Regions from separate parts of the Providencia sp. PROV003 genome, predicted to be linked through region 2. Evidence: predicted binding sites of a transcription regulator. Region 2 holds the regulator's gene; the other holds the start of a gene.
What was found. Region 2 encodes sigma-54, which starts transcription at its own class of promoters, with help from an activator protein. Its sites were predicted from a motif close to GTTGGCACANNTTTCGCTNT; they were not measured.
Positions count from the first base shown of each region.

Region 1: the regulator sigma-54 is predicted to act here: its motif matches at 7,493-7,512, upstream of glnA (glutamate--ammonia ligase).

Region 1 is NZ_CP096369.1:419,698-435,489, forward strand. Features, by position in the region: gene M1F14_RS01740 (M20 family metallo-hydrolase) at 1-130, shown strand, start outside; gene M1F14_RS01745 (M20 family metallopeptidase) at 123-1,571, shown strand; gene abgT (p-aminobenzoyl-glutamate transporter) at 1,646-3,172, shown strand; gene typA (ribosome-dependent GTPase TypA) at 3,219-5,042, opposite strand; gene M1F14_RS01760 (PadR family transcriptional regulator) at 5,476-6,333, shown strand; gene M1F14_RS01765 (hypothetical protein) at 6,480-6,878, shown strand; gene M1F14_RS01770 (colicin Z C-terminal domain-related protein) at 6,904-7,185, opposite strand; gene glnA (glutamate--ammonia ligase) at 7,630-9,039, shown strand; gene glnL (nitrogen regulation protein NR(II)) at 9,195-10,244, shown strand; gene glnG (nitrogen regulation protein NR(I)) at 10,254-11,720, shown strand; gene M1F14_RS01790 (fimbrial protein) at 12,368-12,892, shown strand; gene M1F14_RS01795 (molecular chaperone) at 12,952-13,620, shown strand; gene M1F14_RS01800 (fimbria/pilus outer membrane usher protein) at 13,647-15,792, shown strand, end outside.
Region 2 is NZ_CP096369.1:1,523,826-1,539,617, forward strand. Features, by position in the region: gene nit1 (deaminated glutathione amidase) at 1-262, shown strand, start outside; gene tldD (metalloprotease TldD) at 268-1,713, shown strand; gene M1F14_RS07000 (ribonuclease domain-containing protein) at 1,815-2,303, shown strand; gene M1F14_RS07005 (barstar family protein) at 2,316-2,606, shown strand; gene M1F14_RS07010 (alpha/beta hydrolase) at 2,666-3,253, shown strand; gene M1F14_RS07015 (hypothetical protein) at 3,299-4,888, opposite strand; gene M1F14_RS07020 (low molecular weight protein tyrosine phosphatase family protein) at 4,977-5,297, opposite strand; gene M1F14_RS07025 (hypothetical protein) at 5,294-5,527, opposite strand; gene yjgA (ribosome biogenesis factor YjgA) at 5,695-6,240, opposite strand; gene pmbA (metalloprotease PmbA) at 6,422-7,762, shown strand; gene rnk (nucleoside diphosphate kinase regulator) at 8,102-8,512, opposite strand; gene npr (PTS phosphocarrier protein NPr) at 8,712-8,984, opposite strand; gene rapZ (RNase adapter RapZ) at 8,985-9,836, opposite strand; gene ptsN (PTS IIA-like nitrogen regulatory protein PtsN) at 9,954-10,421, opposite strand; gene hpf (ribosome hibernation promoting factor) at 10,515-10,802, opposite strand; gene rpoN (RNA polymerase factor sigma-54) at 10,825-12,270, opposite strand; gene lptB (LPS export ABC transporter ATP-binding protein) at 12,314-13,039, opposite strand; gene lptA (lipopolysaccharide ABC transporter substrate-binding protein LptA) at 13,045-13,608, opposite strand; gene lptC (LPS export ABC transporter periplasmic protein LptC) at 13,610-14,185, opposite strand; gene kdsC (3-deoxy-manno-octulosonate-8-phosphatase KdsC) at 14,202-14,762, opposite strand; gene kdsD (arabinose-5-phosphate isomerase KdsD) at 14,777-15,745, opposite strand.

The DNA of each region.
Region 1 (15,792 bases), 1.1 Mb from region 2:
TGGCACCCAGCTCAGCGCGGGTCACCACAATGAGCGCTTTGATTTCGATGAACAAGTGATGACGACCGCCGTTAAAACGCTGTCCACTATCGCCCTGCATTTACCTGAATTCGGAGCTCAAAATGGATAATACATTTACATCATTTATTAATGATTATATTGAAAAAAACCAACATCAATTCACTACATTAAGTGATGATATTTGGGATCATCCAGAAACACGTTTTGAAGAAACTTACTCATCGACTCTGCTCGCTGATGCGTTAGAAAAGGAAGGTTTTCACGTCGAAAGAGGCGTTGGTAATATCGAAACCGCTTTTATCGCAAGTTACGGTTCAGGCACTCCCGTTATTGCACTACTCGGGGAATTCGATGCCCTTGCAGGCCTGAGCCAACATTCGGCATGCAGTGAACCTAGCCCAGTTATTGAAAATGGAAATGGCCACGGCTGTGGTCACAATTTGTTAGGTACCGCTGCCTTATCCGCCGCTTATGCAGTCAAAGCATGGCTAAAAGAAAATAACTTATCGGGTACGGTACGTTTCTATGGCTGTCCGGGTGAAGAAGGCGGTTCAGGTAAAACCTTCATGGTGAGGGAAGGACTATTCAATGATGTTGATGCCGCAATTACTTGGCATCCAGAATCTTTTAGTGGCGTTTTCAACGTCAAGTCTCTTGCTAATATTCAAACGGCTTTTCGTTTTAAAGGTATTGCATCACATGCAGCAAACTCACCTCATCTTGGACGTAGTGCTTTAGATGCAGTAACGCTCATGAATGTCGGCGTTCAGTTTCTACGCGAACACATTATTCAAGAGGCACGCATTCATTATGCCGTCACCAATACGGGCGGTGCCTCTCCAAATGTCGTACAAGCAGATGCAGAGGTTCTTTACCTTGTGCGCGCTCCGCAGCTCGATGAAGCGCAAGATATTTACCAACGCGTTATTAAGATTGCTGAAGGCGCGGCCTTAATGACCGGCACTCAGTTAGAGGTGCGTTTTGACAAAGCATGTTCAAACTATGTACCGAATCGCACTCTAGAACATGCGATGTTTAATCATATTACGGAATTTGGCATCCCTGAATATACAGAACAAGAACGCCAATTCGCTGAACAAATCTATAGCACTCTGACTAAAGATGATTTGCGCAATGCCAAATTGAATGCAGCTCGTAGTGGCGGTGAAAAAGGGGTGCTTTGGTGTGAAAGGCAAGGTAATAAAGTACTCACTGACGAAGTGCTACCTTACGTTGAATCAAAAGAATTAATGTATGGCTCAACAGATGTAGGAGATGTCAGTTGGGTGACCCCTACTGCACAGTGTTTTAGCCCATGCTTCGCATTCGGTACCGCACTACATACATGGCAGTTAGTCGCTCAGGGGCGCACATCCATTGCTCATAAAGGAATGCTGCTCGCAGGAAAAATTATGGCATCCAGTGCACTTGAGTTGTTCTTAAAACCAGAATTATTAGCACAAGCTAAAGCTGAGTTTCATCAACAAAGACAAACCGCACCCTATCAATGTCCTATCCCTAAAGATGTAACGCCTTCAAAATTAAAGTAGTTCCTTATACTGGCGGGATTTATCCCGCTCAATAGTCATAACAATAACAATGAATACAGACACAAGGAAATTCTATGAGTGACACAACAACTCATCACAAAAGCCCCGGTGCGATTTTTCGCTGGATAGAGCGCGTGGGAAATAAAATACCTAACCCGTTTATTTTATTTGTTTATTTGATTGCGGTACTCATGATTGCTACTGCAATTTTGTCTTGGTTTGGTTTATCCGTTAAAAACCCAGCCAATGACGAAATGGTTAGCGTTAAAAATTTATTAAGCGTTGAGGGATTACAATGGATTTTGCCCAATATTGTTAAAAATTTTAGCAGTTTTGCCCCTCTTGGTGCCATTCTTGCACTTGTGATTGGTGCCGGTTTAGCCGAAAAAGTCGGTTTACTCCAAGCTCTGATGTATAAAATGGCTTCCGGCATTAATAAACGTTATGCCAGCTATATGGTGCTATTTATTGCTTTTTTTAGCCATATCTCTTCTGATGCTGCGCTGGTCGTCATGCCACCCTTAGGAGCGCTAATTTTTATTGCTGTAGGCCGTCATCCTGTTGCTGGCTTACTAGCTGCAATTGCAGGGGTCGCTTCAGGTTTTACTGCTAACTTATTGATTGTCACGACGGATGTTTTATTGTCAGGGATAAGTACAGAAGCGGCCATGATCATTGACCCAAGCCTTCATGTTAGTGTTATTGATAACTGGTATTTTATGGCTACGTCAGTGATTGTACTCACGATTGCGGGGGCACTACTTACTGATAAATTTATCGAACCTCGCCTGCCTATATGGGAAGGCACATCCCATGACCGAATCGAACAATTAACACCTATTCAAAACCGTGGATTATTGATGAGTGGGCTGTCTGCATTAGTTTTTATCGGTCTAGTGGCTTTACTTGTTGTGCCTGAAGGTGCCCCACTACGCGATCCAGTCACCAATACAGTGATCCCATCCCCTTTCATTAAAGGGATTGTTCCTGTCATTATTATTTTCTTTTTCGTGGTCTCCATTACCTATGGTGTATCAACAAAGCAAATCAAAAAGCCTAATGATATTCCTGATTTATTAGTTGACCCAATGAAAAGTATGGCAGGGTTTATTGTTATGGTTTTCCCCCTTTCACAATTCGTTGCTTTTTTTAACTGGAGTAACATGGGGAAATTTATGGCGATTGGGTTAACCGACTTACTGGAAGCCCTTGGTATGACCGGAGTACCTGCGTTTATTGGTTTGATGTTCCTATCCGCTTTCCTTTGTATGTTTATCGCAAGTGGTTCAGCTATCTGGTCGATCCTCGCCCCAATATTTGTTCCTATGTTTGTGCTACTAGGTTTTCACCCTGCATTTGCTCAGATTGTGTTTCGTATCGCAGATTCAGCGGTGCTACCACTTGCACCTATGTCACCTTTTCTTCCTCTCTTTTTAGGTTTTTTACAACGCTACTATAAAAATGCACAGCTCGGAACTTATTACACCTTAATATTACCGTATCCTATTGTCTTTTTTATAGTTTGGATGTTATTGCTTGTTGGCTGGTACTTTGCAGGACTGCCTATAGGGCCGGGTGTTTACCCACAACTCAACCCATAAAAAAGGCGCCTTTCGGCGCCTTCTTATTAACTAATTTAACTAAAAATTAGTCTTCTTTTGTACGGCTCGCGCGACGACGATCGTTTTCAGTCAGGTGACGCTTACGCAGACGAATAGACTGCGGAGTCACTTCAACTAATTCATCATCATCAATAAACTCAAGAGCTTGTTCCAGAGTCATTTTAATTGGTGGTGATAATGTTGTCGCTTCATCAGTACCTGACGCACGCATGTTAGTCAGTTTTTTACCCGTTAAGCAGTTAACTGTTAAGTCGTTAGAACGAGAGTGAATACCAATGATTTGGCCTTCATACACTTCTGCACCGTGACCTAAGAATAACTTACCACGATCTTGTAAGCTGTACAGTGCATAAGCAACTGCTTTACCTTGACCGTTAGAGATCAGAACACCGTTCTGACGACCACCGATTTCGCCTGGGCGAACATCGTCGTAATGGCTGAATGTAGAGTACAGTAAACCAGTACCTGAGGTCATCGTCATGAATTCTGTACGGAAACCAATCAAACCACGGCTTGGGATAATGTAGTCAAGACGCACACGGCCTTTACCATCTGGCATCATGTCACGTAGGTCACCTTTACGCTCACCTAACGCTTTCATCACATCGCCTTGGTTTTGCTCTTCAACGTCTAAAGTAACTTGTTCGAATGGCTCTTGTTTACGGCCATCGATTTCACGAATGATAACTTTCGGACGAGAAACGGCTAATTCGAAACCTTCACGACGCATATTTTCAATCAGAACAGATAAGTGAAGTTCACCACGACCAGAAACACGGAATGCATCTGGGTCTTGAGTTTCTTCAACACGTAGTGCCACGTTGTGCACCAGTTCTTTATTCAGGCGGTCAAGGATTTGACGTGAAGTCACAAATTTACCTTCTTTACCGCAGAATGGTGAGGTGTTAACACAATAGAACATGCTAACTGTTGGCTCATCAACGGCTAATGCAGGCAGAGCTTCAACGCTACCCACTTGGCAAATAGTGTCAGAAATATTCAGTTCACCTAAACCAGTTAGAGCAACGATATCGCCCGCATCGGCTTGCTGTGAGTCAATTCGCTCTAAACCTAAGTGTGTCAGAACTTTACCGATTTTACCGTTGCGAGTTTTGCCTTCACTATCGATAACAGTGACTTGTTGGTTTGGCTTCACAACACCACGTTTAATACGGCCAATACCGATTACGCCTAAGTAGCTGTTGTAATCTAATTGCGATACTTGCATCTGGAATGGCCCATCGATGTCAACTGCTGGCGGCGCAACGTGCTCTACGATAGCTTCGTACAGTGGCGTCATGTCTTCAGCCATTTCAGTATGGTCAAGACCTGCAATACCGTTTAATGCAGATGCATAAACGATAGGGAAATCGAGTTGCTCATCCGTTGCACCTAAGTTCACGAATAAGTCGAATACTTGGTCTACAACCCAATCAGGGCGTGCACCTGGGCGGTCAACTTTGTTGATAACAACAATAGGACGTAAGCCGTGGTCGAACGCTTTTTGCGTTACGAAGCGAGTCTGTGGCATTGGGCCATCCATCGCATCAACAACCAGCAGAACGCAGTCAACCATAGACATAACGCGCTCAACCTCACCACCAAAGTCGGCGTGGCCTGGGGTGTCTACGATGTTAATGTGATAACCATTCCATTGGATAGCGGTATTTTTAGCAAGGATGGTAATACCACGCTCTTTCTCCAAGTCGTTGGAGTCCATAACACGCTCATCAACAGTTTCACGTTCACCGAACGTACCTGACTGCTGCAGTAATTTACCAACCAGTGTGGTCTTGCCATGGTCAACGTGAGCGATGATGGCGATGTTTCTTAAATTTTGAATTGACAAGGATTTTTACCGTTTAATTGACAGGAAAGGAATATGCTTTTTTAGCCGTTATTATCGACCAAAACATACTTTCTACGTTAATTTGCTGTTATTTTACACGTTTTTCCGCAGAAGTGGAATAAATGTGAAACCCATCACTGTATAAAAAGTTTTTAACGAAAAAACATTCAGTTGCATAACAGCGCCAAAATACCCAATAAAATAGTGAGTATCAGCACTAATAATTCACAAAGTAGCAGAATAATACGCTAAAAACTCAATATTAGCAGCCAAAAAAAAGAATATAAAATAGACTTTCTTTCTTAACTACCTTTTTTAATGTCTTTTTGTGTCATTTAGATATATCTAAATTGACTAATTAGATATATCTAAATATAGTGAAACGACAAAATAGATTCGATATATCTAAAGTTACAAACTAAGGAATAACTATATGCTAATTAAATCTTGTCGTCATGTATATTATGCACAGCATGACGAAAATCAGCATGACCACCACCATAACGGCTGTCATGGTAATCATCGTCATGAACACAAAGAATGTTGCCATGGTGAAGGGCGTCATAGTCAGGAACACAGTGAAGAACGCTGCCATGGTGAAGGCCGTCATAGTCACAGACACAGTGAAGAACGCTGCCACGGTGAAGGCCGTCATGGTCACGGACATGGTGAAAAATGCTGCCACGGTGAAGGCCGTCATGGTCACGGACATGGTGAAAAATGCTGCCACGGTGAAGGGCGTCATGGCCATGGACATGGCGGTGAGCGCCAAAGGGGTCGAGGAAGAGGCAAAGGTCTGCGTCGTCTATTTGACCATGGTGACCTTCATATTATGGTGCTTTCATTAGTTGCCAAAAAACCAAGTTATGGCTATGAGATAATTAAAGATATTCAAGAAGCCTCTAACGGCCTTTATGTGCCTAGCCCTGGTGTAATCTACCCAACTCTTACACTACTAGAAGAACAAGGCTTCTTGGAATCACAAATTGTTGAGCGGAACCGTAAAAGCTTTACTATCACGCCTGAAGGAGCATCGCATTTAGCTCAGAATAAAGACATAGAAGTGGTGATTGCCCGTAAACTGGCAAAAGCACGCGATATGCAACAAGGTGGTAATTTAGCGGAAGACATTGAAATGGCGGTCAGTCGTTTTAAAGCATTATTACGCCATAAAATGGTTTTAAAGCAGCTCAATGAAGAACAAACTCGCCAAATTGCATCCATCATCAATGATGCAGTAAAACAAATTGAAGAAGTGAATACGTTACTAACCAATAGTAACGATGAATAATGTAAGAGGCCCATATTCTTTGTTATATGGGCTTTCTTTATATATACGAGTTCTACTCTTCTCGCATCTCAGAATAAATAACATGAAATATTCTGTTTATAGTTTATACTATAAACAATTGAGTATTTGGAATGATAATAACATTTATGAATAATTCAAAAAAAATCTTTTTTATTTCATCTATAGCAATTATAACGGGGCTATTGCTCATTAGTTGCAAAATTAAAAGCGATAACATTTTATCTTACTCTACAAATAATTCTTTTTTTCAATTAGATAAAGAATGTATCGAATCATATAAGGATGAATCAAAAAATAATGAACATATTGTTTTTATAACACTTAGCAATACAAATAATTGCCGACCTAAACTATATGATTTTCTAACCAAAAATAAAAATAAAAAAATGAATGTTTATTTTAATAACGTTCTTATTCAAAAAAACATTCATTTAGGAAACATCCATTCATTAGATGATGGTTTTTACCAAAATCTAAACAATCAATCTAATTTAAATTTATTTAAATCTTTGATGAATAAGTAAAGTTAGCATAAAGCCACTTTTATATTTAGTACCTAACTTCTATCGTCAGCCCTACTGAATGGCTCTTAAACCTAATCCGGTCTTGTCCTGCCCCATTATTTCCATTAATTCTATATGAGCTAGGCCCCATAGTACGAACGATTCTATCACCTGAATTGGTTACATATTGTATTTCAGCATCAAATGTTGATTGCAGACTTGATACTGCATCAAATGAAACAGTATAAGCGCTATTCCCTACGTGCGTATGAAGATTAACCCACGGTCCCCATGCTAATGGTGGAGCCCAACCTTGAGATCTTGCCATATATTTATACCCCTATTAACTATGTCGTCACTTTTCCACATAAATATTATGTAAAGTACAAAAATATATTTAGATTCAATACTCAATGTTGCTCAAATATATCCTTATTAATACTGGCATAAGCGAAGAACATAAAATATTATATTTATGATGAATGCATGACATAAATGATTCACATTTAAAAAAAACGCACCAAAACAGTGCAAACAACTAACAAAAAGCACCAATTTAGTGCATTTTATTCCATTTTATCATTTTCTCTCCCATCATTTCTTTGTAACAATCAGAATTTACTATAATTTAAAAAGTTGGCATGATTTTCGCTTGTATATTTACAGAGCGAATAACAGTGCCTCGTTTTACACGACTCACTACCGCTAGACAAAAAACAACAAGCGCATCATCTAGACGATTGTTGATTAGACCCGACCAGGAGAGCCGAGAATGTCCGCTGAACATGTTTTATCGTTAATAAAAGAGCAAAATGTTAGATTTATTGATCTGCGCTTTACCGATACTAAAGGTAAAGAGCAACACATCACTATCCCTGCTCACCAAGTTGACGAAGACTTCTTTGAAGAAGGCCAGATGTTTGATGGTTCATCTATCGGTGGATGGAAAGGGATTAATGAATCAGATATGGTATTGATGCCAGACCCATCAACCGCGGTTATCGACCCATTCTTTGCTGACATAACCTTAATTATCCGTTGCGATATTTTAGAACCAGGCACTATGCAAGGTTATGACAGGGACCCGCGTTCAATTTCAAAACGCGCTGAGGACTTTTTACGTTCTAGCGGTATCGCTGATATCGTTCTGTTTGGTCCAGAGCCTGAATTTTTCGTTTTTGATGATATCCGTTTTGGCAATAATATGCATGGTAGCTACTACCATATCGATGATATCGAAGCAGCGTGGAATACTGGCACAAAATACGAAGGCGGCAATAAAGGTCATCGCCCAGCAGTACAAGGCGGTTATTTCCCAGTTCCCCCCGTTGATTCATCACAAAACCTGCGCTCTGCAATGTGTACCACAATGGAAGAAATGGGCTTAGTGGTTGAAGCGCATCACCATGAAGTGGCAACAGCAGGTCAAAACGAAGTTGCTACCCGCTTTAATACTATGACCAAAAAAGCGGATGAAACCCAGATTTATAAATATGTTGTTCATAATGTTGCCCATGCATACGGTAAAACCGCAACCTTTATGCCAAAGCCACTCGTCGGTGATAACGGCTCAGGTATGCACTGCCATATGTCTTTGTCTAAAGACGGTGTTAACCTGTTTGCTGGTGACAAATACGGCGGTTTATCTGAGATGGCGCTGTATTACATTGGTGGGATTATCAAGCACGCACGTGCGCTGAACGCATTTACCAACCCAACAACCAACTCATACAAGCGTTTAGTTCCGGGCTTTGAAGCACCAGTCATGCTGGCTTACTCAGCGCGTAACCGTTCTGCATCTATCCGTATTCCGGTGGTTGCCAGCACTAAAGCACGTCGTATTGAAGTACGCTTCCCAGACCCTGCGGCTAACCCATACCTCGCGTTTGCTGCACAGTTAATGGCAGGCCTTGATGGCATTATCAATAAAATCCATCCAGGCGATGCAATGGATAAAAACTTATACGACTTACCACCTGAAGAAGCCAAAGAAATCCCAACAGTTTCAGGCTCTTTAGACGAAGCCTTGGCTGAGTTAGATAAAGACCGTGAATTCTTAACCCGTGGCGGTGTATTCACGAATGACGCCATTGACGCTTATATCGAATTAGTTCGCAGCGATATCCAGCGTGTCCGTATGGCACCACACCCTCTCGAATTTGAAATGTACTACAGTGTGTAACACGCCGTTCCACTGCTAGTCTTTGTTGCCGTGAAGCACTTGCCCCATCTTTTGATGGGGCCTTTTCTCTGTAAAATATTAGCGGAACAAAATCAAATATCGGTTGTTTGGTCTATCAGGTATAATGCACCAAAATAGTGCAGGAGCAACATTACATGAAAACCGAACATTTGCCAGCACCAGAACAACTTCTCGATTCACTAATTAATAGCGTGCTGATTTTGGATTACGACCTGGTTATCCACTATGCCAATCATGCTGCACTCCAGATTTTAACTCAAAGCCAGCGTAAGCTATATGGTACCCCTCTCCCTCTTCTCTTTAGTTATTGTTCACTCAATGATGAACTGATGTTGAGTAGTTTAAAGGAAGGGCATAGCTTTACAGAAAATGAAGTCACACTGGTGTTTAATAACCATTCCCATGTGATGTCTTTCAGTGCTCAGCCATTTTCTGAACAATTTATTTTAGTTGAGCTTTCTCAACTTGATAGTCAACGGCGTCTAAGCCAAGAATTAGCGCAAAATGCCCAACAACTTGCAGCCCGCGAGCTCATTCGCGGACTTGCCCATGAAATAAAAAACCCACTAGGCGGTTTGCGAGGTGCCGCGCAGTTATTATCTAAGGCACTGCCTGACCCTCAACTGAATGAATATACTCAAGTTATCATTGAGCAAGCTGACCGCTTAAGGGCACTTGTCGATAGGTTGCTTGGTCCGCAATATCCGGGTCCTAAAACCCAGCAAAGCATTCATCATATAATGGAAAATGTGACGCGTTTGCTATCCTTAGAAAAGCCGGATAACGTCACACTGGTTCGTGATTATGACCCAAGCTTACCTGAACTCGAATATTACCCTGATCAAATCGAGCAAGTACTACTAAATGTAGCACGCAATGCGCTGCAAGCTCTCGCGGTAACTGGGGGAAATATTACGCTACGGACACGCACCGCATTTCAGGTGATGTTACAAGGTGAACGCTATCGACTAACAGCGCGTATTGATATTGAAGATAATGGCCCAGGTATCCCATTAGCAATTCAAGACACTTTATTTTACCCAATGGTTAGTGGGCGACCTGATGGTACAGGGCTCGGTTTATCTATTGCTCGAAGCTTAGTCGACCAACACGCGGGTAAAATCGAATTTACCAGTTGGCCGGGGCATACCGAGTTTTCTATTTATCTACCAATCAAAAAATAGGAGATATCTATGGCACAGGGAAAAATTTGGGTTGTTGATGATGACAGTTCTATTCGCTGGGTATTAGAACGGGCACTTAGCAGTGCTGAATTTTCATGCACCTGTTTTGATAGCGCTGATGCTGTTCTCGCTGCCTTAGAGACCTCACTTCCTGACGTGTTGTTATCTGATATTCGTATGCCAGGCACAAATGGTATTGAATTACTAAATACTATTAAGCAATCTCATCCCTTACTGCCGATTATTATCATGACGGCGCATTCAGACCTTGATGCCGCGGTCAATGCTTACCAATCTGGGGCCTTTGATTATCTACCAAAGCCATTTGATATTGATGAAACAGTGGCACTGGTCGAACGGGCACTCAATCACAGCCGTGAACAAAATCACACTGATCGGGATACTAAACAGCAGGCTCCTATTGTGTCTTCAACCATGATTGGTGAAGCCCCTGCCATGCAGGAGGTTTATCGAATCATTGGTCGCTTATCTCGCTCATCCATCAGCGTGCTAATTAATGGTGAATCAGGAACAGGGAAAGAGTTAGTTGCTCACGCCTTACATCAGCATAGTCCTCGTGTTAATCAGCCATTTATTGCACTGAATATGGCTGCGATCCCGAAAGATTTAATTGAATCCGAACTATTTGGTCATGAAAAAGGGGCATTTACCGGTGCAACCCAAGTGCGCCAAGGCCGGTTTGAACAAGCCAATCATGGGTCATTATTTTTAGATGAAATTGGCGATATGCCCCTCGATGTGCAGACTCGATTACTACGCGTTCTCGCTGAAGGGCAATTTTACCGGATTGGTGGTTATACTCCTGTAAAAGTGGATGTGCGTATTATTGCAGCAACCCACCAAGATCTCGAAAAACGCGTCAAAGAAGGGCTTTTTCGTGAAGACTTATTTCACCGGTTGAATGTCATTCGAGTACAATTACCACCATTACGCGAGCGTACCGAAGATATCCCACGCCTTGCGCATTACTTCTTACAAAATACCGCTAAGGAGTTAGGTGTAGAGAGTAAAGTGCTACATGCTGATAGCGAAAAAATCCTCCAGCGCTATTATTGGTCGGGTAATGTCCGCCAATTAGAAAATGTTTGCCGCTGGCTCACAGTAATGGCTGCTAGCCAAGAAATTTTACCGCAAGACCTACCGGAAGATTTGCTGGAAGAGCGCCCGATACAAAATACTGAAGAAAATAACCTGAAGGCCAATGAATACGTAACTTTACCTACACATCAAGCCAACTCAGAAGCACAATGGTTTGAATTATTAGAAAAGTGGGCTAATAACGCGTTATCAGCAGGTAAAGACGATTTATTAGCACAAACAATCCCTATATTAGAGCGTACTATGCTAAGTTGCGCATTGACATATACCAAGGGCCATAAACAAGAAGCCGCCCGTTTATTAGGCTGGGGAAGGAATACTTTAACTCGAAAATTAAAAGAATTAGGGCTTGAGTAATTCATTATTTGTTTATGTAAGCCTAATTAAAACAAAAGCATATCATTAAAATAAGGTGGCGAAATAAAAGAATACATCTCCATCTTATTTATGATAATTAGCTTAACATTTAATTTTCTCTCTCAGCCATTGATAATAAAAACAATAAGCAATCACTTATATAGACCATTGAAATGCGATGGTTAATAAATGATATCCATAATAAAAACACCAAAACAAGCATATTTAGACCATCGTGATTTGATATTTATAATGATTTTTCATTTTTAGATAATATAAATGACAAACACTTCAAGTATACTCTATATGCTAACGCCTGATAAACCCAAACAATCACCATATAAGAGATAAATTAAATTTATCCACCACTTTATAGGTAATCTTAGTTTTATATCGTTATTTAACTTTAGTAAAAAACCCAGTAAAAATGAAATTTACTTTAAGTAAGCACATGGAGTTAATTATTAACCCATAGTGTGTTAATTGCTTATTATGATATTAATCATATTAAAATTTAATTATATTTCACCAAATATAACAAAACTTGTTTATTTTAAAAAATAGATTCAAAATACTCTTCAGTTGAGTAATTGATATTTTCAACCACTCAATGAAAAATAAATAAATTATATTCCGGAGAAAAACAGATGAAAAAGAATTTACTTGCATCATTAATTGCTGCATCCTCAATCTTTGCTATTAATAATGCATTAGCAGCGGATGGTACTATTGATTTTACTGGTGAAATTATTGACCAAGCCTGTGAATTAGCTGCTGGTTCTGATGCATTAAAAGTTAATTTAGGTAAAGTTTCAAAAACCGCATTACCAAGTGCAGGTAGTACTGCTGCCGCCACTAAATTTACCATTAAATTAATTAATTGCCCAACGACTGTAACAAGTGCTTCTGTTAAGTTTGATGCGGATTCTTATATCGGCGATGATGAAGTTATTAAATTAAAAGAAGAAACTGGTGTTGCAACTGGTGTCGGTATTCAAATTACTGATGATGCTAATAAAGTAGTCCCACTATTTACTGCCTCTAAAACATACCCATTAAAAGATGGTGTTGAAAATAATTTAGACTTCAGAGCACGTTATATTGCTAAATCTGACACTGTAACTCCTGGTCCTGCTAACGGCACAGCAACATTTACAATCAATTATAACTAAATAACAAATAAGGTTTAAAAGGAATTAAGCCTTATATAATTATAATCAATGGTGGTATTATGAAATTCATTATCTATATTTTCATTTCTGTATTTACACTATTAAACACTGCATATGCAGGTGTCATTATTGGTGGAACTCGTGTTATTTACAATGAGGGAAACAAAGATGTCAGCATTAGTGTAGAAAACCCAGATAAGATCCCTTATTTAATTCAGTCTTGGATTGATAATATCGATGAAAAAAAACAATCTGATTTTGCTATAACACCACCATTATTTAGGTTGAATCCAGATAACACAAATGCACTTAGAATCTTTCTAACTGAGAATAAACTATCTAATGATAGAGAGTCATTATTCTGGCTGAATATAAAAACGATCCCTGCGACAGAAAGAACAGAAAATTCATTGCAAATTGCATTTAAAACACAAATGAAGCTGATCTATCGTCCAAAAAGCTTAAAGAATGTTGATTTTATTGAAGAACAAAAAAAATTAGTATGGTCTAAGTCAGGAAATAACATTATTGTTAAAAACCCAACTCCCTATTTTATGAACTTTCAAAGCATTAGCTTTAATGGAACTAAAGCAAATGATGTTTCTTATGTCGCACCATTTGCAAGTGCATCTTTTGACGTTAATAACCCTAATTCTAATGGAATAATTAAATGGGAAGTTATTAATGACTATGGGTCTGCACCAGAAACACTCGAAAAGAAAATATAAACTTATAAAATGAGTTAGGTTACGATATGAAATTAAATAAAATATTTCTTGGCCTATTATTATATTTAGGCTATACGACGGCATTATATGCTGAAGAAAAACCAGATGATACAGTCTATTTTGACCCTGATTTTTTAGAGCTACCTAATAAAGATTCAGTTGACCTATCACAATTTGAAAATGATGAACAATTAGCTGGGGATTACTATGTTGATATCTATGTTAATACCAACCTAATTGGTGCTAAAAGCCTTAAGTTTGATAAAGACAGTAATAACAAGTTAGCTCCTTGTTTATCTCTTAATGATCTCAAAGAATTTGGCATTAAAGTTAATGATTACCCTGAATTGCAACATTCAGGAAGCCACTGTATAAACCTTGCTGCCATTCCTGATGCAAAAAGTGATTTTGAATTTGGTTCACAACGTTTATATCTTAGTATTCCTCAAATTGCCTTGGATAGAAACCCAAGGGGATATGTTGATTTAGCTAACATTGACAATGGAATCAACGCGTTATTATTAAACTATAGCTATAATGGTTCAAAAAATTACGACCGAAAAAATAATGATTCAGATGGTACATCTCATTATGTGAATTTAAGACCCGGTATAAATCTTGGGGCCTGGCGTTTGCGTAACTATACAACATGGTCCAGTAATAATGACCAATCCGGTAAATGGGACACCATTTACACTTATGCATCGCGTGGCATTAATAGTATCAAAAGCCAATTAACTTTAGGTGATAGTGTTTCGCCTTCGATGGTTTTTGATAGTGTGCCCTTTCGTGGTGCACAATTGGCAACAGATGACGATATGTCCCCTGAAAGCTTGCGTGGTTATGCGCCTGTAGTTCGCGGGATAGCACGTAGCAATGCACAAGTAACAATCCGCCAAAATGGCTACATTATCTACCAAACTGAAGTGGCTGCTGGTCCTTTTGAAATTACAGACCTCTACCCAACAGGGGGGAGCGGCGATTTACATGTCACAATAAAAGAGTCTAATGGTAGCGAGCAATACCAAATTGTTCCTTTCGCTTCATTACCCGTATTACAACGTGAAGGGTATTTTTCTTATAGCGTAACTGGCGGTGAATACCGCGCTTATGATAATAGCATTGATAAAACAAAATTTGGTCAGTTCACCTTAATCTATGGCTTGCCTTATGGCATCACCGCATATGGAGGAAGCCAAGTTAGTGAACATTACCAGTCTTATTCCATTGGTGCAGGGCAAAACCTTGGGCGCTTTGGTGCCTTATCAATTGACGTTACTCATGCAAATTCAACGTTAAGTAATGATGTTAAGGAAAAAGGCCAATCATACCGTTTCCGCTATAACAAAAATATCAATGATATTGGTACTAATATCGCATTGGCAGGTTATCGTTATTCCACCAAAGGCTTTTATAGTTTAGCGGAAGTGTTTGATGGTTATAGGGATACAAACTATGCCCCTGAAATTGAACGACGCCGTAATCGTGGTGAAATTACCCTCAGCCAAAACTTAGGGGATAGTTTTGGTTCAATTTCTGTTGGTTATATTAATGAAGATTATTGGAACAGTGACCGAAAAACGCAATCTGCCACGGTGGGTTATAACAATAGTTGGCAAGGTGTCAGTTATAGTTTGAATTATACCTATAACAAAAATACCAATAGCTATTCTTATCGGTCAGGAAGTCGTTCAAAAAGCGAAGATGACCATCAATTAGCGCTTTCCGTTAGCGTACCCTTTTCGGTATTTGACGATACCTTCTATTACAACTTTAACAGTAGTAGCAGCAGTAATAGTGCAAGTACCGGAAGCATTGGTCTTTCAGCATCACAGTTAAATAACCGGTTAAATTGGAGCGTTCAACAAGGCTTTACTACTCGAGATCAAGGCACTAACGGTAATATGAATGCTTCTTATAAAGGCCAATATGGTGAAGTCTCAGGCGGTAGTGGCTACAGCAAAGACAGCTATAACCTCTATTACGGGGTTAACGGTAGCTTAGTCGCACATTCTGGCGGCCTTGTACTTGGCCAACAGTTGGGAGAAACCGCGGCGCTTGTTGAAATTCCTGATGCAGGTGATGTACCGATCCTAAACCAAGCTGGGGTGACTACAAATAACCAAGGTTACGCATTGGTACCTTATGTCACTGCTTATCGCAAAAATATGA
Region 2 (15,792 bases):
TGCTCGTGCGATTGAAAACCAGTGCTACATTCTAGCGCCAGCCCAAGTTGGGGTTCATGGTACACGTCGCACATGGGGGCATAGCCTCGCAGTCGATGGTTGGGGTAAAGTTATCAAAAAGAATGTGGATGCGGTCGCATCTACCGTCTTGAATATAAAAACGGACAGCTTAGGTGTCATGCGTGAGCAAATCAGAGTGGTAAAACATAACCGCTTTAGGCCGCAACTGACATCATTAATTAAAAAAGAAACCAAAGAGTAACGAATATGAGTTTAGTTTCTGTCAGCGAACATTTGCTGGCCGCCAATCGCCTTGAACAAGAAAATCTGTATGACATCTTAGGGATGTTATCTGAACGCCATCTGGATTACGCAGATCTCTTCTTCCAGTCAAGTTTCCATGAGTCGTGGGTTCTTGAAGATAGGATCATTAAAGATGGCTCTTACAATATTGACCAAGGTGTTGGAGTCAGAGCAGTGAGTGGTGAAAAAACAGGTTTTGCTTACGCTGACCAAATTTCACTGCAAGCGCTGGCACAAAGTGCGAAAGCGGCACGCAGCATTGTCAATGAACAGGGCTCTGGCAAATCACAAATTTTAACGGGTGTTGAGTATAAAAAACTGTATTCAGTGACCGACCCGCTACAGAGCCTATCTCGAGAGCAAAAAATTGATTTGTTGCACCGTGTAGATCAGGTCGCTCGTGCAGAAGATCCTCGTGTAATTGAAGTCAATGCAAGTTTAACGGGGGTTTATGAGCAAGTGCTGGTGGCTGCAACAGACGGTACACTGGCAGCAGATATTCGCCCGCTAGTTCGTTTATCGGTCAGTGTACTTGTTGAGCATGATGGTAAACGTGAGCGTGGCGCAAGTGGTGGTGGTGGCCGTTATGGCTATGAGTACTTCTTGGAGATCCATCAAGGGCAAGTTGTTGCTGAGCAATATGCACGCGAAGCTGTGCGTATGGCCTTGGTGAATTTATCTGCGGTTGCCGCACCAGCGGGTATGATGCCTGTTGTTCTTGGCGCTGGCTGGCCGGGTGTCTTACTGCACGAAGCGGTAGGGCATGGCTTAGAAGGTGACTTTAATCGCCGTGGTACCTCTGTTTTTTCTGGCCAAATTGGTGAGCAGGTGGCGTCGTCACTGTGTACTGTTGTAGATGATGGCACTCTTGTTGGTCGTCGTGGCTCTCTTGCAATCGATGACGAAGGTGTACCGGGTCAGTATAACGTTCTAATAGAAAATGGTATTTTGCGTAATTATATTCAAGATAAACTGAATGCACGCCTGATGGGAGTCTCTCCAACGGGCAATGCACGTCGTGAGTCTTATGCGCACTTACCAATGCCTCGAATGACTAACACCTATATGTTAGCGGGGTCTTCAACACCTGAAGAAATTATTGCGAGTGTTGACAAAGGTATCTATGCACCGAACTTTGGTGGTGGTCAGGTGGATATTACCTCGGGTAAATTTGTATTTTCTACATCAGAAGCTTATCTGATTGAAAATGGGAAAATTACTTCTCCAGTGAAAGGGGCGACATTAATTGGCTCTGGTGTTGAGGCTATGCAACAAATCTCAATGGTCGGTAATGACTTAGCCCTTGATAAAGGTGTCGGGGTTTGCGGTAAAGAAGGGCAAAGTGTCCCTGTTGGTGTCGGTCAACCCACATTAAAACTGGATAAACTTACCGTTGGTGGTACCGCGTAATTTTTCAGGACTATAATATAAAATAGGCTTTGTTCGCCCTAGTGACGCTATTGTGACTGGGGCGATTGTGTCTTTGCAAAGCACAAAATAACAGAGGTGTTATGAATAAACGTCTTTTATCCGTAGTGTTAATGGCTATTTTGATTGTGATTAGCCTCTATTTTAATGGCGGGGACAAAACGGCACCGGAACCACCGGCGACTCAAAATAACCCGCCTTCTCGTGAAGCGATAACGCCAAAGGAAGCTCCGCAAACCATCGATAAACTCACTGCGCAAGATAATGTAGTCAGTTTTATGGAAAAATACCAAAAGCTTCCAGCCTTTTATATGACGAAGAAACAGGCTCGTGAAGCAGGGTGGAATGCGAAAAAAGGTAATCTCTGCGAGGTTCTACCCGGCAGGGCAATCGGGGGAGATCGTTTTTCTAATCGTGAGAAAAGGTTACCTATTGCACAAGAACGCCAGTGGTTTGAAGCCGATATTAATTACCGTTGTGGGCATAGAGGGGCTGACCGTTTGTTATACTCGTCAGATGGGATGATTTTTATCACCCAAGATCATTATAAAAGCTTTAAACAAGTAAAATAAGACAAGGGGCGAATGATGAGTAAAAATGTCAGTTTTGACTTTAGGCACATTAATACATTTGACGATTTTTATCATCAGTTTGCCCAGCAATTTTCGTTACCAGATTGGTTTGGATATAACCTTGATGCCTTATGGGACATGGTTTCCGCAGGTATTGAATTACCTGTAACGATTACATTTTCACATATGACATCTGAACAGCGTATTCAATTTTCAGACATTATTGACGTTATGAATGATGCGCAAGATATGTGGGAAGAAGAGTTTATTTTTGCTTTAGATATAACAAAAAGCTCTAACTGATCTACCCATTACTCATGGTAAAGTTTAAGTAAGATAACTGAGTTGATAGGGATTTTAGAATGAGTGATTTCACATCAACACCATTACCACTGCAAAACAAAAAATTTGTTATTGTGCATGGTTATACTGCTTCACCTAAAAAGAATTGGTTTCCGTGGCTAAAATCTGAACTTGAAAATTTGGGCGCTTTTGTTCATGTTCCTGCTATGCCTGAGCCATTATCACCTGATCCGCTAAAATGGCAGCAAAAATTGCAAAGCTTACCTTTTGATATTGATGAGAATACTATCTTTATTGGTCATAGCCTTGGTTGTGTGACGGCATTACAATTTATTGATAGCCAAAACCAAGCTGTTGCCGGCTATATTTTAGTGTCGGGTTTTGATGAAGAGCAGCAGACGCTTCCTGAACTGCGCAGTCATACTACCAGCCCGCTCAATTACGCTTCATTGATTGGCGTGGCTGATAAACGTGTTTCAATCATATCAACCAATGATGAAATAGTGTCACCTCAGTCATCAAAAGCGCTGGCGGAACTGTTAAAAACGCAGGTGATTTTTGAGCAAAATGCAGGCCATTTCCTTGATAGGGAAGGTTATACAAAGTTTCCAACGCTATTAGAGACAATCAAACGCCATTTCAGCTAAAGGGAAAGCAAAGCAGACGGTGTTGTGCTTGCTTTGCTAACCTAATTAGGTGTCATCAAATGGCAAGCCTTTTAGCAATGAATCAAATCGTTGTTTAGTTTCCTGATTTGGTTCAACCTCGTAGCAATTAGCTAAAAATGCCTCTAAACCTTCCGGCCATGTTTCTCTTTTCCAACTGAATAAAGCCTTTAACGCCATATTACGGTTACGTACAACGGGGCTTTGCAAAGCGCACTGAATGAGTGGGAAGCCAATACCTGGAAAGCGATGCAGTTCTTGTAGAATAAAATCCAGTTGACCGTGTGGCAGGTAGTTGGACCCAATTCCTAAGTCATCACGAGGGCCTGTAGCAATTTCATCTAAAGCAAACTGCTCTTCAGCGAGTGCAGCTACTTGCTTAACTTTTTCAATATCATCAGTTTGCATTAACTCATACCATAGATTGTTTTCTGGTTGAGTATATTGTTTTTCATAGAGGTATGGAAAAACGTCTTGTTTGCGTGACTTTGCAACATAAGTGGCTTGGCGAAATAGTGAACTGTCATGACTGTTTAGACCATGATTGATTAAGGTATCCCAATATGGATTATCTAAAATTAATTGTGCTAATGAAATAATGTCAGAACTGTTGTCATATTGGTTATTATGTTTTTGGAAGAACTCAAGAATTCCTTGAACAGTAAAATAGTATTCTAATGAATAATCATGCTTTTTGACTTGCTGTAAATAATTTAAGCAGCAGCGTGGTGCATCTTCATAATCATGGATATCACGGGCTGGACCACCATCGAGTAGAGCTTGGATGATATGAGTCGCCGCGGTTAGCAATGTTATATTGCTCAATGTCTCAAGTTCATCTGCAAGATGACAGTAAGTCGCACATTGCCAAGCTGTGTATTCAATCATTACCTGATTCATATAACCGTCAGTGAGTATCCACTGCCGCGTTTCTTCACTTAACTGTTCGGGCAGGCGTTCAATAAGCTGCACTCGTCCCCAACCTTCAACTCGCTTAGCCATTTTTATCCACATTACTTCATATTCTTCAGGTGACTCAATGATGGTGTGAATGGGAAAGATAGCATAAAGGGTAAATTCATCGTGTGCTGCAAGGGTATACAGCGTGTTTAGCCGCTCGTGGCTAGGAAAAAATACACAAAAGGCAATCGCCAGTTTCACTGTATTTTTATCGGGGCTATTGTGTAACAGCCAGTCGGTAAATTCGGCTAATTTAGCGGCAGGCAAGTCTTGTTTCTTGACGATAAGCTCAATTAAATCATCAATATAAGAAATTGGCGTGTTTTGAGCCACATATTGATAAAATTGATTAACAGAAGGTTTATCCCCTTTTTCAACGGCTGCCTTTAATAGCGAATAGAGTTCATGTATATCGGTTTCACTGTTACCGAAGCCGCCATGATGCCCTAATACCCCATCTTCTGCCCCATTTGCCCAGCGAACTTGGTTATCATCCACACTTGGTGTATTAGGAAGCTCAGAGAGGGATTCAGGTAAGGGAGAAAGTTGCTCTTGCCACGGGAGTAATTGTTGGTAAATCGACGGCTTATTTGTATCCCATACACATGGGTAACCAGATTGTTTTTGGCCAAAAATTGAGGACAACCATTTTTTCATAATATCAACCATTTCATTGATTATATTCATAATATATTGTTGAAATAGTGCAAAACTTGCAAAAAAATAATTGGCTAAGTTTACGCTACTAAGAAAGATAGCTCGGAACAGTGTCTTGTAATATTTGAACCAATTCAGGGTCCATATATTGATAATTGTCAGGGATATCAAGAATATGAAGTGGCTTGTATTCAAGTAAGCGTGAAAAATCAGCTTGTAAGCGGTTTTTATGTTTTTGTTCCATGACAAAAATCACATCTGCCCAGCGGATCAAATCCGCATTTACAGGGCACCGTGCATTACGGCTTGTTCCCGCTGAACGGGTGACCCAACTCTCATGGTTGCGCCAGATCTGTTCAGCGGTTGGACTACGCCATTGATTTTTACTGCAAATGAATAGAATATTCACTGGTTATTTTGTATCTCTTCAAGGCTGTTACGTACAAGTTGGCTACGACTAACTTGCGGGTAAGCCATGCCTAGTTGAGCTGCACGGACCATTTTTTCACTTCGACCGTACATTTGTTTCCAGTTTTTTTCTGGGGTATAACAGTCAACTAAGCGTGCGTTAAGTTGATCACGTGATTTATTGATGCGAGCTTTGGCTCTGCGCCATGCTCTATCTCGGGTATTATCCATATCTTCCTCATTATTTATCGTGGTTCAGCAGCCGCGATAATACGGGTCAGAGTATGACTAACAGGGGGATAATACGTGGCATTCGGCACGCTATCAATAGCAAGGAAGGGACTTTCAGACTATTGCTTAATTTCCCCTAGCTATAAGGTAGGCTAGGGGAAAAGGGGTTAAGAAATTTCAGATTGCTCTTTCAAATATTGAAATATTTGGCGAAACGCTTTTGGTGGTTTATTGGTTTCGCGTTCTTTTTTAGCATTACGGACTAATGCACGCAGTTGTTGCCTATCAGTACTCGGGAAAAGCGCAACAACATCTTCAATCACTTCATCACCGCCTTCTAACAAGCGGGTGCGTAGATCTTCTATTTTATGTAAGATCACGATCTGCTGGTTATGACGATTTTTAAGTTTATCTAGCGCCTCGGTAATCGGCTCAACTTCTCGTGAACGCAGTAATTTGCCAATAAGTTGTAATTGACGGCGGCGTCCCTCACGCTTAATTTTTTGAGCAAGCTCAATTGCTTCAAGGAGTTGAGTATCTAATGGGATGCGCTCTAATTCGCTTTTACTTAAATCGACTAGCTCAGCACCCAGTTTTTTGAGGATCTCAGCATCGCGTTTGATTTCGCTTTTACTGACCCAAATGATTTCCTCTTCTTCTTCGTCTTGCGGCGCTGGGATATCATCCAGCCAGTCATCAGGCTGTTTGGCCATATCAATTTTCCTTTTTACCAAACACAGTAATGTAATTACGAGTAATTAGCATGATTTACTGCGTTGTGAGTGTTAACATTTGACTATTATCTATTGTAACTGGGAAAACCCCTTTATGACTACCTAGCATTTGCTTGTTAGGGTAGAAAATCACTTTTCCCCACATTATTGGATTAATTGCATGAGTATAACTGAACAAGTCACTGAACAACGTAAAAAACTCGAAGAAGCGGTCGCACGCGCATTAGAATTTGCACAAACACGTTGCGATGCTGCTGAAGTGGCAGTGAATAAAAGTACAGGGATCAGTGTAAGCACTCGTCAAGGTGAAGTTGAAAATGTTGAATTTAACAGTGATGGCGCATTAGGGATCACCGTTTATCATCAACAATGCAAAGGGAGCGCGTCTTCAACCGATTTAAGCCCTGAAGCGATTGAGCGTACCGTACAGGCAGCAATTGATATCGCAAGTTTTACCTCGGAAGATTTATGTGCGGGGCCTGCTGAAAAGTCATTATTGGCCTTTGATGCACCTGATCTCAAGCTATTTCAAGCTACTGAATTTTCACCTGAAGAAGCTATTCGCTTAGCCTCTGTGGCAGAAATGTCAGCGCTAAATGCAGACTCGCGCATTGTAAATACCGAAGGTGGAAGTTTTAATGGTCACTACGGTGTCCGTGTATTTGGTAATTCCCATGGTATGCTGCAAAGCTATTGTTCGAGCCGTTATTCGATGTCTAGCTGTGTAATTGCGGAACAAAATGGTCAGATGGAACGGGATTACGCTTATACGATTGGCCGTAGCATAGATGCACTGCAATCCCCTGAATGGGTAGGTCAAGAATGCGCCCGTCGCACATTGTCACGTTTATCACCAAGAAAATTACCAACAATGAAGGCTCCCGTGATTTTTGCTGCAGAAGTCGCCACAGGGTTATTTGGTCACCTCGTTGGGGCGATTAGTGGCAGTAGCATTTATCGTAAGTCGTCATTTTTGTTAGACAGCCTAGGAAAGCAGATTCTGCCTAGTTGGTTAACCATTAATGAGCAGCCGCATTTAATTGGTGGGTTAGCCTCTTCGCCATTTGATAGTGAAGGGGTACGCACCGTTGAGCGCAATATTGTGGAAGATGGCGTTCTGCAAACTTGGTTACTGACTAGCTATTCAGCAAGAAAACTGGGCTTACAAAGTACCGGGCATGCGGGGGGAATTCATAACTGGCGCATAGCAGGGCAAGGTCTTTCTTTTGATGGGCTACTCAGGCAAATGGGGACAGGCTTAATCGTGACCGAGTTAATGGGGCAAGGTGTGAGCGGCATTACCGGTGATTATTCGCGTGGTGCTTCAGGTTTTTGGGTAGAAAATGGGGAAATCCAATATCCTGTAAGCGAGATCACTATCGCCGGTAATCTAAAAGATATGTGGGCAAATATGGTGACTATTGCGGATGATATCGAAACTCGTAGCAATATTCAGTGTGGTTCAGTCTTGATCCCCGAAATGAGCATTGCTGGGGAGTAACACGCCTCTTATTACTAACGGTTTGACAATAAAACGCCTAATATATTTTATTAGGCGTTTTATTTTAGTATAAAGAATTCTGTTAATTAGTTGATTTTAAATTTATTATTTGAATAGCATCAGCGTGTCATATTGCAGTCGCTATTCTCAGCGCCTATTTTTATCACTGTTTAGCTATATAGGTTTAGTGGTTAAAGTAGGAAAGGGGGGTTACAAGTGTAACTTGCTCTGCAAAGTAGTCAGTACAAAAAAAGCACTCAGATGAGTGCTTGAATAGGTCAGAGGCTTTAGCCAACAGTGTGTTCCGCTAAACTCCCCTTAATTCTATTGCCATAAACATTAACGATGAAATTCACCGGCTGCTTCTGGCTGATAAACGATTTCTAGTACTCGAACTCGGGTTTGCACGCCGTTAGGTAATTCCCAGCTGATTTCATCATTAACATGTAAACCTAACAGTGCAGCACCGATAGGCGCCATTACTGATAATTGTTCAGCGCTATCTTTTAAGGAAGCCGGGTAAACGAGTGTACGCGTATGCTCTTCATTACTGATTAAATCTAAAAAGCGAACGGTACTGTTCATTGTGACGACATCTGCTGGGATTTCTTGTGGGCTAAGAATATCCGCACGGTCAAGTTCATCATTGAGTGCTTCTGCAACAGGTGTGCCCGCATAAGCCGGCTGTTCCATCAGTGCATCCAAGCGTTCAGCATCTAAATCATTGATAATAATTGTTGGCTTTGTCATACCACACTCCAATAGAGACGTACAAAGCAAACACCCCCCACCCAAAAGGTAGGGGGTGTCGCTGTAAATAAATTTGTTTAAAATATTAGGCGCTATACGCTTTAAAGGGAAGAGATCGCGATCACGATCTCTAAGCCTGCCTTTGTAAAAATACGCAGATTGAAATTTTATTGTTACAGCTTAGCTTGACTATTGTTTCTCAAATTTCATCAAACCCGCTTTCGAACAGGTTAATAATTGCGGATAAAGCCTGATTTTCATCGGGGCCGCTAACCTCAATATCAATCTTACTACCTTGTTCCGAGTCTAACATCAACATCGCAATAACGCTATCGGCCTCAGCCTCAATTTGGCTATTATTACGCAAAATAACCTTTGAGTTAAATTGTTTAACTAAATCATAGAGTAACATAGCCGGCCTTGCATGCATACCGAGCCGATTTTTTAGTGTAATAGTGGCTTTTACTGCCATTTATTTACGTTTTTCCAGTGTTCTGTGGCGAGATTGTACATTTTTGCCACGGGAACGGAAATAATCGGCAAGTTGCTCTGCAACATAAACAGAACGGTGCTTACCGCCCGTACAGCCAATCGCCACGGTCAAATAACTGCGGTTATTGGTTTCGAGCATAGGTAACCATAACTCCAAGTAGCTACGAGTCTGATAAATAAAGTTATGCACTTCAGTATGCCTATCTAAAAATGCGGCAACAGGGCGGTCAAGACCTGTCATTGGGCGCAATTTGGGGTCCCAGTGTGGGTTTGGTAAAAAGCGCACGTCAAACACATAGTCAGCATCGATAGGAATACCGTGCTTGAAGCCAAAAGACTCAAACACCATGGTTAGCTCACGCTCACGTTTGCCCATTAAACGTGTTCTTAGCATCTCAGCTAACTCATGAACTGACATCTCAGAGGTATCAATAACTAAGTCTGCACGAGAGCGCAGTGGCTCTAGCAATTCATTTTCTTCATCTATCGCGCTTTCAAGAGAAAGGTTTTTACTCGAAAGAGGATGCAACCTGCGAGTATCACTGTAACGGCGAATAAGGGTGTTGCGATCGGCATCCAGAAACAATAGCTGAGGAGAGAAGCTTGATGGTAGTTTATCAATAGCCTCTTCGAAGATTTCTGGATTGTCGGGCATATTACGCACGTCAATGCTCACTGCTGCTGAAATATTACGATCAGCCAATGAATTAGCTAGCTCCGGTAGTAATACAACCGGTAGGTTATCCACACAATAGAAACCCATATCTTCCAGCGCACGTAAGGCAACGGATTTTCCCGAACCGGAACGGCCGCTGACAATCATCAGCACCATGAGCTTACTCCCTTTTGTTTCCTAATGATGTGTTTCTTGATAAGCGGTATCTTGCCATTTCTACATTAGAAATCATAATAATATCATTTAGCTATGACAAGAAACATAATTTATCATTTACTCTATAATTATACTGTATAGCTCATCATCGCTTTGTGCGCTGCGTAAGCGCTTGCACAATGTTTTATCTGCTAGTTTTTTAGCGATAAGTGACAATGTATGTAGGTGCGTTTTACATTGGTCAGATGGCACCAGTAACGCGAAAAGCAGGTCTACAGGCTGATTATCAATTGCATCAAAAGCAATTGGTTCCTCTAAGTGTAAAAATACACCGACAGCGCGTGCGCTATCACCTTCGCTTAGCTTTCCATGAGGAATGGCAATTCCACCGCCAATACCTGTCGTACCTACTTTTTCTCTGGTTAATAATGCTTCAAATACCGTATTTTCAGGTAATTCCAATTCAACGGCAGCCAGCTCACTAATAATTTCTAAGGCTCTTTTTTTACTCGTGCACACAACATTATTACGTGTACAGGCTGATGATAAAACAACGCTTAACTGGATTTCTATATCACTATTCATTTTATTGTTCACTTAGGACTACAAAACCAGATGGTGTATGCCACCATCTGGTTCGAAACATTCATCGGCTCAGTTGCTAGCCGGATAAATGTATTAGTGTTGTCTCAGTTTTTCTTTGTGCTTAGTTAATTGGCGCGACAGTTTATCGACAAGTAAGTCGATAGCTGCGTACATGTCGTTTTCTTCCGCTGATGCATGGAGATCCGCTCCATTGACTTGCACGGTTGCTTCAGCAATTTGCTGAACCTTTTCAACTTTCAAGACAACTTGGATACTATTAATACGATCAAACAATTGCTCTAATTTTTTGAGTTTTTTCTCAACAGTTTCGCGCAATGCTGGAGTAACTTCAATATTGTGTCCAGTAATCTGAAATTCCATACAACCTTCCTTATTTTATCAATTAAACCAGTTGTTTACGCTGGTTTGAGGGCGGAATAGATAACGATTCACGATACTTAGCGACAGTTCTGCGAGCCACTTGAATGCCTTGTTCGGCCAGCATACTCGTCAATTTACTGTCACTCAATGGTTTTGCAGGGTTTTCTGCAGCAACCAATTTTTTCACCAACGCTCGAATTGCGGTTGAGGAGGCTTCGCCACCTGTATCCGTACTGACATGGCTGGAGAAAAAATATTTCAACTCAAAAATGCCTCGCGGGCTATGGAGAAACTTTTGAGTTGTCACTCGAGAGATGGTTGATTCGTGCATATCGACCTGATAGGCAATATCAGCCAATATCATTGGTTTCATATACTCTTCACCCAGCTCAAAGAATTCTTGTTGCTGTTCCACAATACAAGTCGCCACTTTTAATAGTGTTTCATGACGGCTTTCTAGGCTTTTTATTAACCATTTTGCTTCTTGAAGATGGCTACGAATATATTGTGTGTCACCCTCATTCGCTGAATTATTAGCCATAGAAGCATAATGATTATTAATACTCAGTTTAGGGATGCTATCTGTATTTAGCTCAACTTGCCAGTGTCCTGCTATTTTTTTCACTAAAACATCAGGAATTACGTATTCTGATTCCCCAGTATTAATGGATTGGCCTGGTTTAGGGTTAAGCGTTAAGATCAAATCGATGGCGGTTTTTAACGCATCTTCTTTTAGACGCGTTAATTTACTGAGTTGCCTAAAGTCACGATTTGCAAGCAAATCAATGTGGTTGCTAATAATTAGTTTGGCTTCTTGTAGCCCGTTGGTTTCTTTGGGGTATAACGAAAGCTGAATCAGTAAACATTCTTTTAAATCTTGAGCGGCGACGCCTAATGGGTCGAAATGTTGAATTCGTTTTAAAACAGCGACAACTTCTTCTAAGCTAATTTCAGGGTTAGCAATTCCTTCATGTATATCAGAAATTGTAGTGGTGAGATAACCTGAATCATCAATTGAATCAATAATTGAGGTGGCTATCGCACGGTCTGTATCAGTAAAGGGCGTCAGCTCAGACTGCCATATTAGGTAATCTTGTAAAGTCTGTGTGGTTTCACCTTGATAAACGGGTAATTCATCATAACTGTAATCATTAGTGGTGCCTGAAGGCGTACCCGCTGTGTAGATTTCATCCCAATCAGCATCCAAAGGAAGCTCATTAGGCATGTCTTGGTTTTCAAGTGCGTCTTTGGTATCAAGTTCACTGCTGTCAGTATTATCACTCAGAGATTCAATAGATTCGGTTTCAGAATTTAATTCTTCTTGTTCAAGAAGCGGGTTAGTTTCTAACGCTAGTTGGATTTCTTGTTGCAGCTCAAGTGTAGACAGTTGCAACAGGCGAATAGCCTGCTGCAATTGGGGTGTCATTGCAAGTTGTTGACTAACTCTAAGCTGCAAACTTTGCTTCATGAAAGTGTTTTATTCTCCTTGAAAAAGAAAGCTGACACGTAATTTATAACCGGAAACCTTCACCTAAGTATACCCGTTTCACTTGTTCATTTTCTAAGATCATGGTTGGCGTACCATGAGCAATCAGGTGCCCTTGGCTCACAATGTAAGCTCTTTCGCAGACATCTAATGTTTCGCGTACGTTATGGTCTGTAATTAGAACGCCAAGGCCATAATCCCTTAAGTGCTGAATAATCTTTTTGATATCGAGCACTGAAATTGGGTCAACCCCAGCGAAGGGCTCATCTAATAAAATAAATTTGGGGTTCGCTGCCAGTGCACGCGCTATTTCTACACGACGGCGCTCACCTCCTGATAGAGACTGCCCTAGGCTGTCACGAAGATGGGTGATACTGAATTCTTCCATCAGTTCTTCAGCACGCTGTTTGCGTTGCTGTGAATTCAAATCTTCGCGGATCTCTAATACAGCCATCAGGTTATCATAAACGCTTAGGCGACGGAAAATAGAGGCTTCCTGAGGAAGGTAGCCAATACCGCGACGCGCACGTTCATGTAGCGGTAGGAGGCTGATGTCTTCGCCATCAATCAAAATTTTGCCTGCATCCCGCTGAACAATGCCGACCACCATATAAAAGGTTGTTGTTTTACCAGCACCATTTGGCCCTAGTAAGCCAACAATTTCGCCTGATTTAACTTCAAGGCTTACATCTTCAACAACCTTGCGTTTTTTATAGGCTTTTGCCAGATTTTCCGCGGTTAGTGTCGCCATAACGATTATTTACTCTTACTCGTAGTTGCTGATGAATTTTTCGCCGCTGGGCCTTTTTCTTGCAATTGTGCTGGGAGTAACACGGTTGTTACGCGTTTGCCCTTATCACTAAATGCTTCCATTTGTTGCGTCGGCACCAAATAGGTGATTTTATCACCTTGGATATTGCTATCTAACTGCTCGAGGTATGCATTACCCGTTAGTGTAACGAGCTGCTTATCAACCTCATAGCGTGCCTTACTTGCATGCCCTTTAATTGGTTTACCATCATCTTGTAATTGATAAAACGTGACTGGGCTACCAAATGCTTCAACAATTATTTTATCAGAGTCACTGCTTGGACGAGTCACAACCACTTTATTGGCTCGAATATCAATTGAGCCTTGTTTAATGATCACGTCATCTGTAAAGGTGGTGACGTTTTTTTCTAAATCAAGAGATTGTTTGACCGAATTAATCGTCATTGGCTGCTGTGTATCGCTTTTCAGTGCTACCGCAGGTAGGCTAAGAGCTAACATTGCACTGGCAACAGCCCCTTGAATAAAACGCTTCTTAGTTACTTGATTCATTTTAATGCTCTTCTGGTTGTAACACATAATGAGTTTTTACATCTTCGATTAATTCTGCCGTTCTTGTACGAAGGTTCCCCTTCATTTTCAAGCCCGTTGAATTTAGACCGTGTCCAATAATGGTCACTTTATCGTCAGATGAAACGTCTTGTGTTGTCAAATTGACAACTGCACTTTCAGTTGTAATTCGTTGTATCTGTGACTCTTTAGTTAAGCTATCGACCTGAACATCACTATATAGATAGAGAATTCTATCGTTTGTTAATCTGGCTTTGAAGGCTTTGACCGTCCATGTAGGCTGACCAGCCTCGTTATAAGTGGTTAAAACAGGTTTTGAAAACCAAGTGATTTTCCCTTCAGTGTAGTTATCTATTTTATCTGATACGAGCTTATAAGCTAAATTTCCCGCTGGATTATAGACAAAAGTCACCGAATCATCAGTTTGATAATTAGGTTGCCCATCATTAATTACTTTATCCTCTGGGTTAATAGCATCATTACCGGCTAAGTTCCAGCCAATAAGCCCTAATGCAATCAAGGATAAAATAATGATTAACCACTTCTTCGCATTGCTCATGAATTTAATCTATTCGTTATATTGATAAACCTTTCGCTTCTTCTAATTTACCTTGAGAAAGAAGAATAAGGTCACAAAGTTCGCGGACTGCACCTTTGCCACCACCAAGTCGGGTGATGTAATCAGCTTTTGGCAGTAACAACGGATGTGCATCCGCTACGGCGACAGATAAGCCTACTTTTGCCATAACTGGCCAGTCGATCAGATCGTCCCCAATATAAGCTATTTGTTCATCTGATAGTTGTAGTGTATCTAACAGTTGCTGATACGCCAAAAGCTTATCGCTTTGCCCTTGGTAAAGATATGTAATGCCTAGTGTTTGTGCTCTATCTTCAAGGAGTTTGGCTTTTCTACCTGTGATAATGGCAACTTCAATATTTGATGTTAATAGGCAGCGGATACCATAGCCATCACGAACATTAAAAGCTTTAAGCTCTTCGCCATTATTTCCCATATAAATCAAACCATCAGACATTACACCATCCACATCGCAGATCAGTAATTTCACTTTTGCTGCTTTTGTGAGTATGGCGTTGGCAACAGGGCCATAGCAGGTTTCTATATTTCCCGAATTCATTGTATTTCCTTATGTTATACAACACCCGCTTGAAGCAAATCATGCATATGTAGCACACCCACTAATTGATTACCATCGGCAACTAATAAAGATGTAACATGTTTAGATTGCATTAAATTAAGGGCTTCAACAGCCAACAGATTTGGAGAAACGCGGATACCTCCAGGGGTCATCAAGTCGGCAATTTTAGCATTATTTAAGTCAATACCCATATCAAATATACGGCGTAAATCCCCATCAGTGAAAATGCCTTCAATATTCATGTTGTCATCACAAATAACGGTCATTCCAAGTTTTTTGCGTGTAATTTCGACTAAAGCCTCACGCAAAGACGCGCTTTTAGGAATATGGGGGATATCATCACCCGTATTCATTAAATCACGAACTAAGAGTAAAAGTTTGCGCCCTAGTGCGCCGCCTGGGTGAGAAAGTGCAAAGTCATTAGCTGTAAAACCTCGAGCGGTTAACAAGGCTATCGCGAGTGCATCACCCATGACCAGTGTTGCAGTCGTACTCGTGGTTGGTGCAAGTCCTAGAGGGCACGCTTCTTGTGGCACTTTTATACACAAATGGACATCAGCATATTTCCCCATATTACTATCAGGGTTGTTGGTCATACAGATTAAGGGAACCTTAATTCTTTTTAAAACAGGAAGTAAAGCTAAAATCTCCCCTGATTCACCGGAGTTGGAAATAGCTAACACGACATCTTTATGGGTAATCATCCCGAGGTCACCATGGCTGGCCTCTCCGGGGTGAACAAAAAACGAAGGTGTCCCTGTACTTGCGAGTGTAGCGGCAATTTTACGGCCAATATGCCCCGATTTTCCCATCCCCATAACGACGACTTTCCCTTCACAGCCAAAAATAAGCTGGCAAGCGCGGTCAAAGTCTGTATTGATGTATTGCTCAAGGTTTTTTATACCTTCGTGTTCGATATGGAGAACTTCTTTACCTACTTTCTGAAAATCGAAGTTTGACATTTCTAGTTCCATGCGTAGCTTTTAAGTTAATCGGATAAGCGGAATTA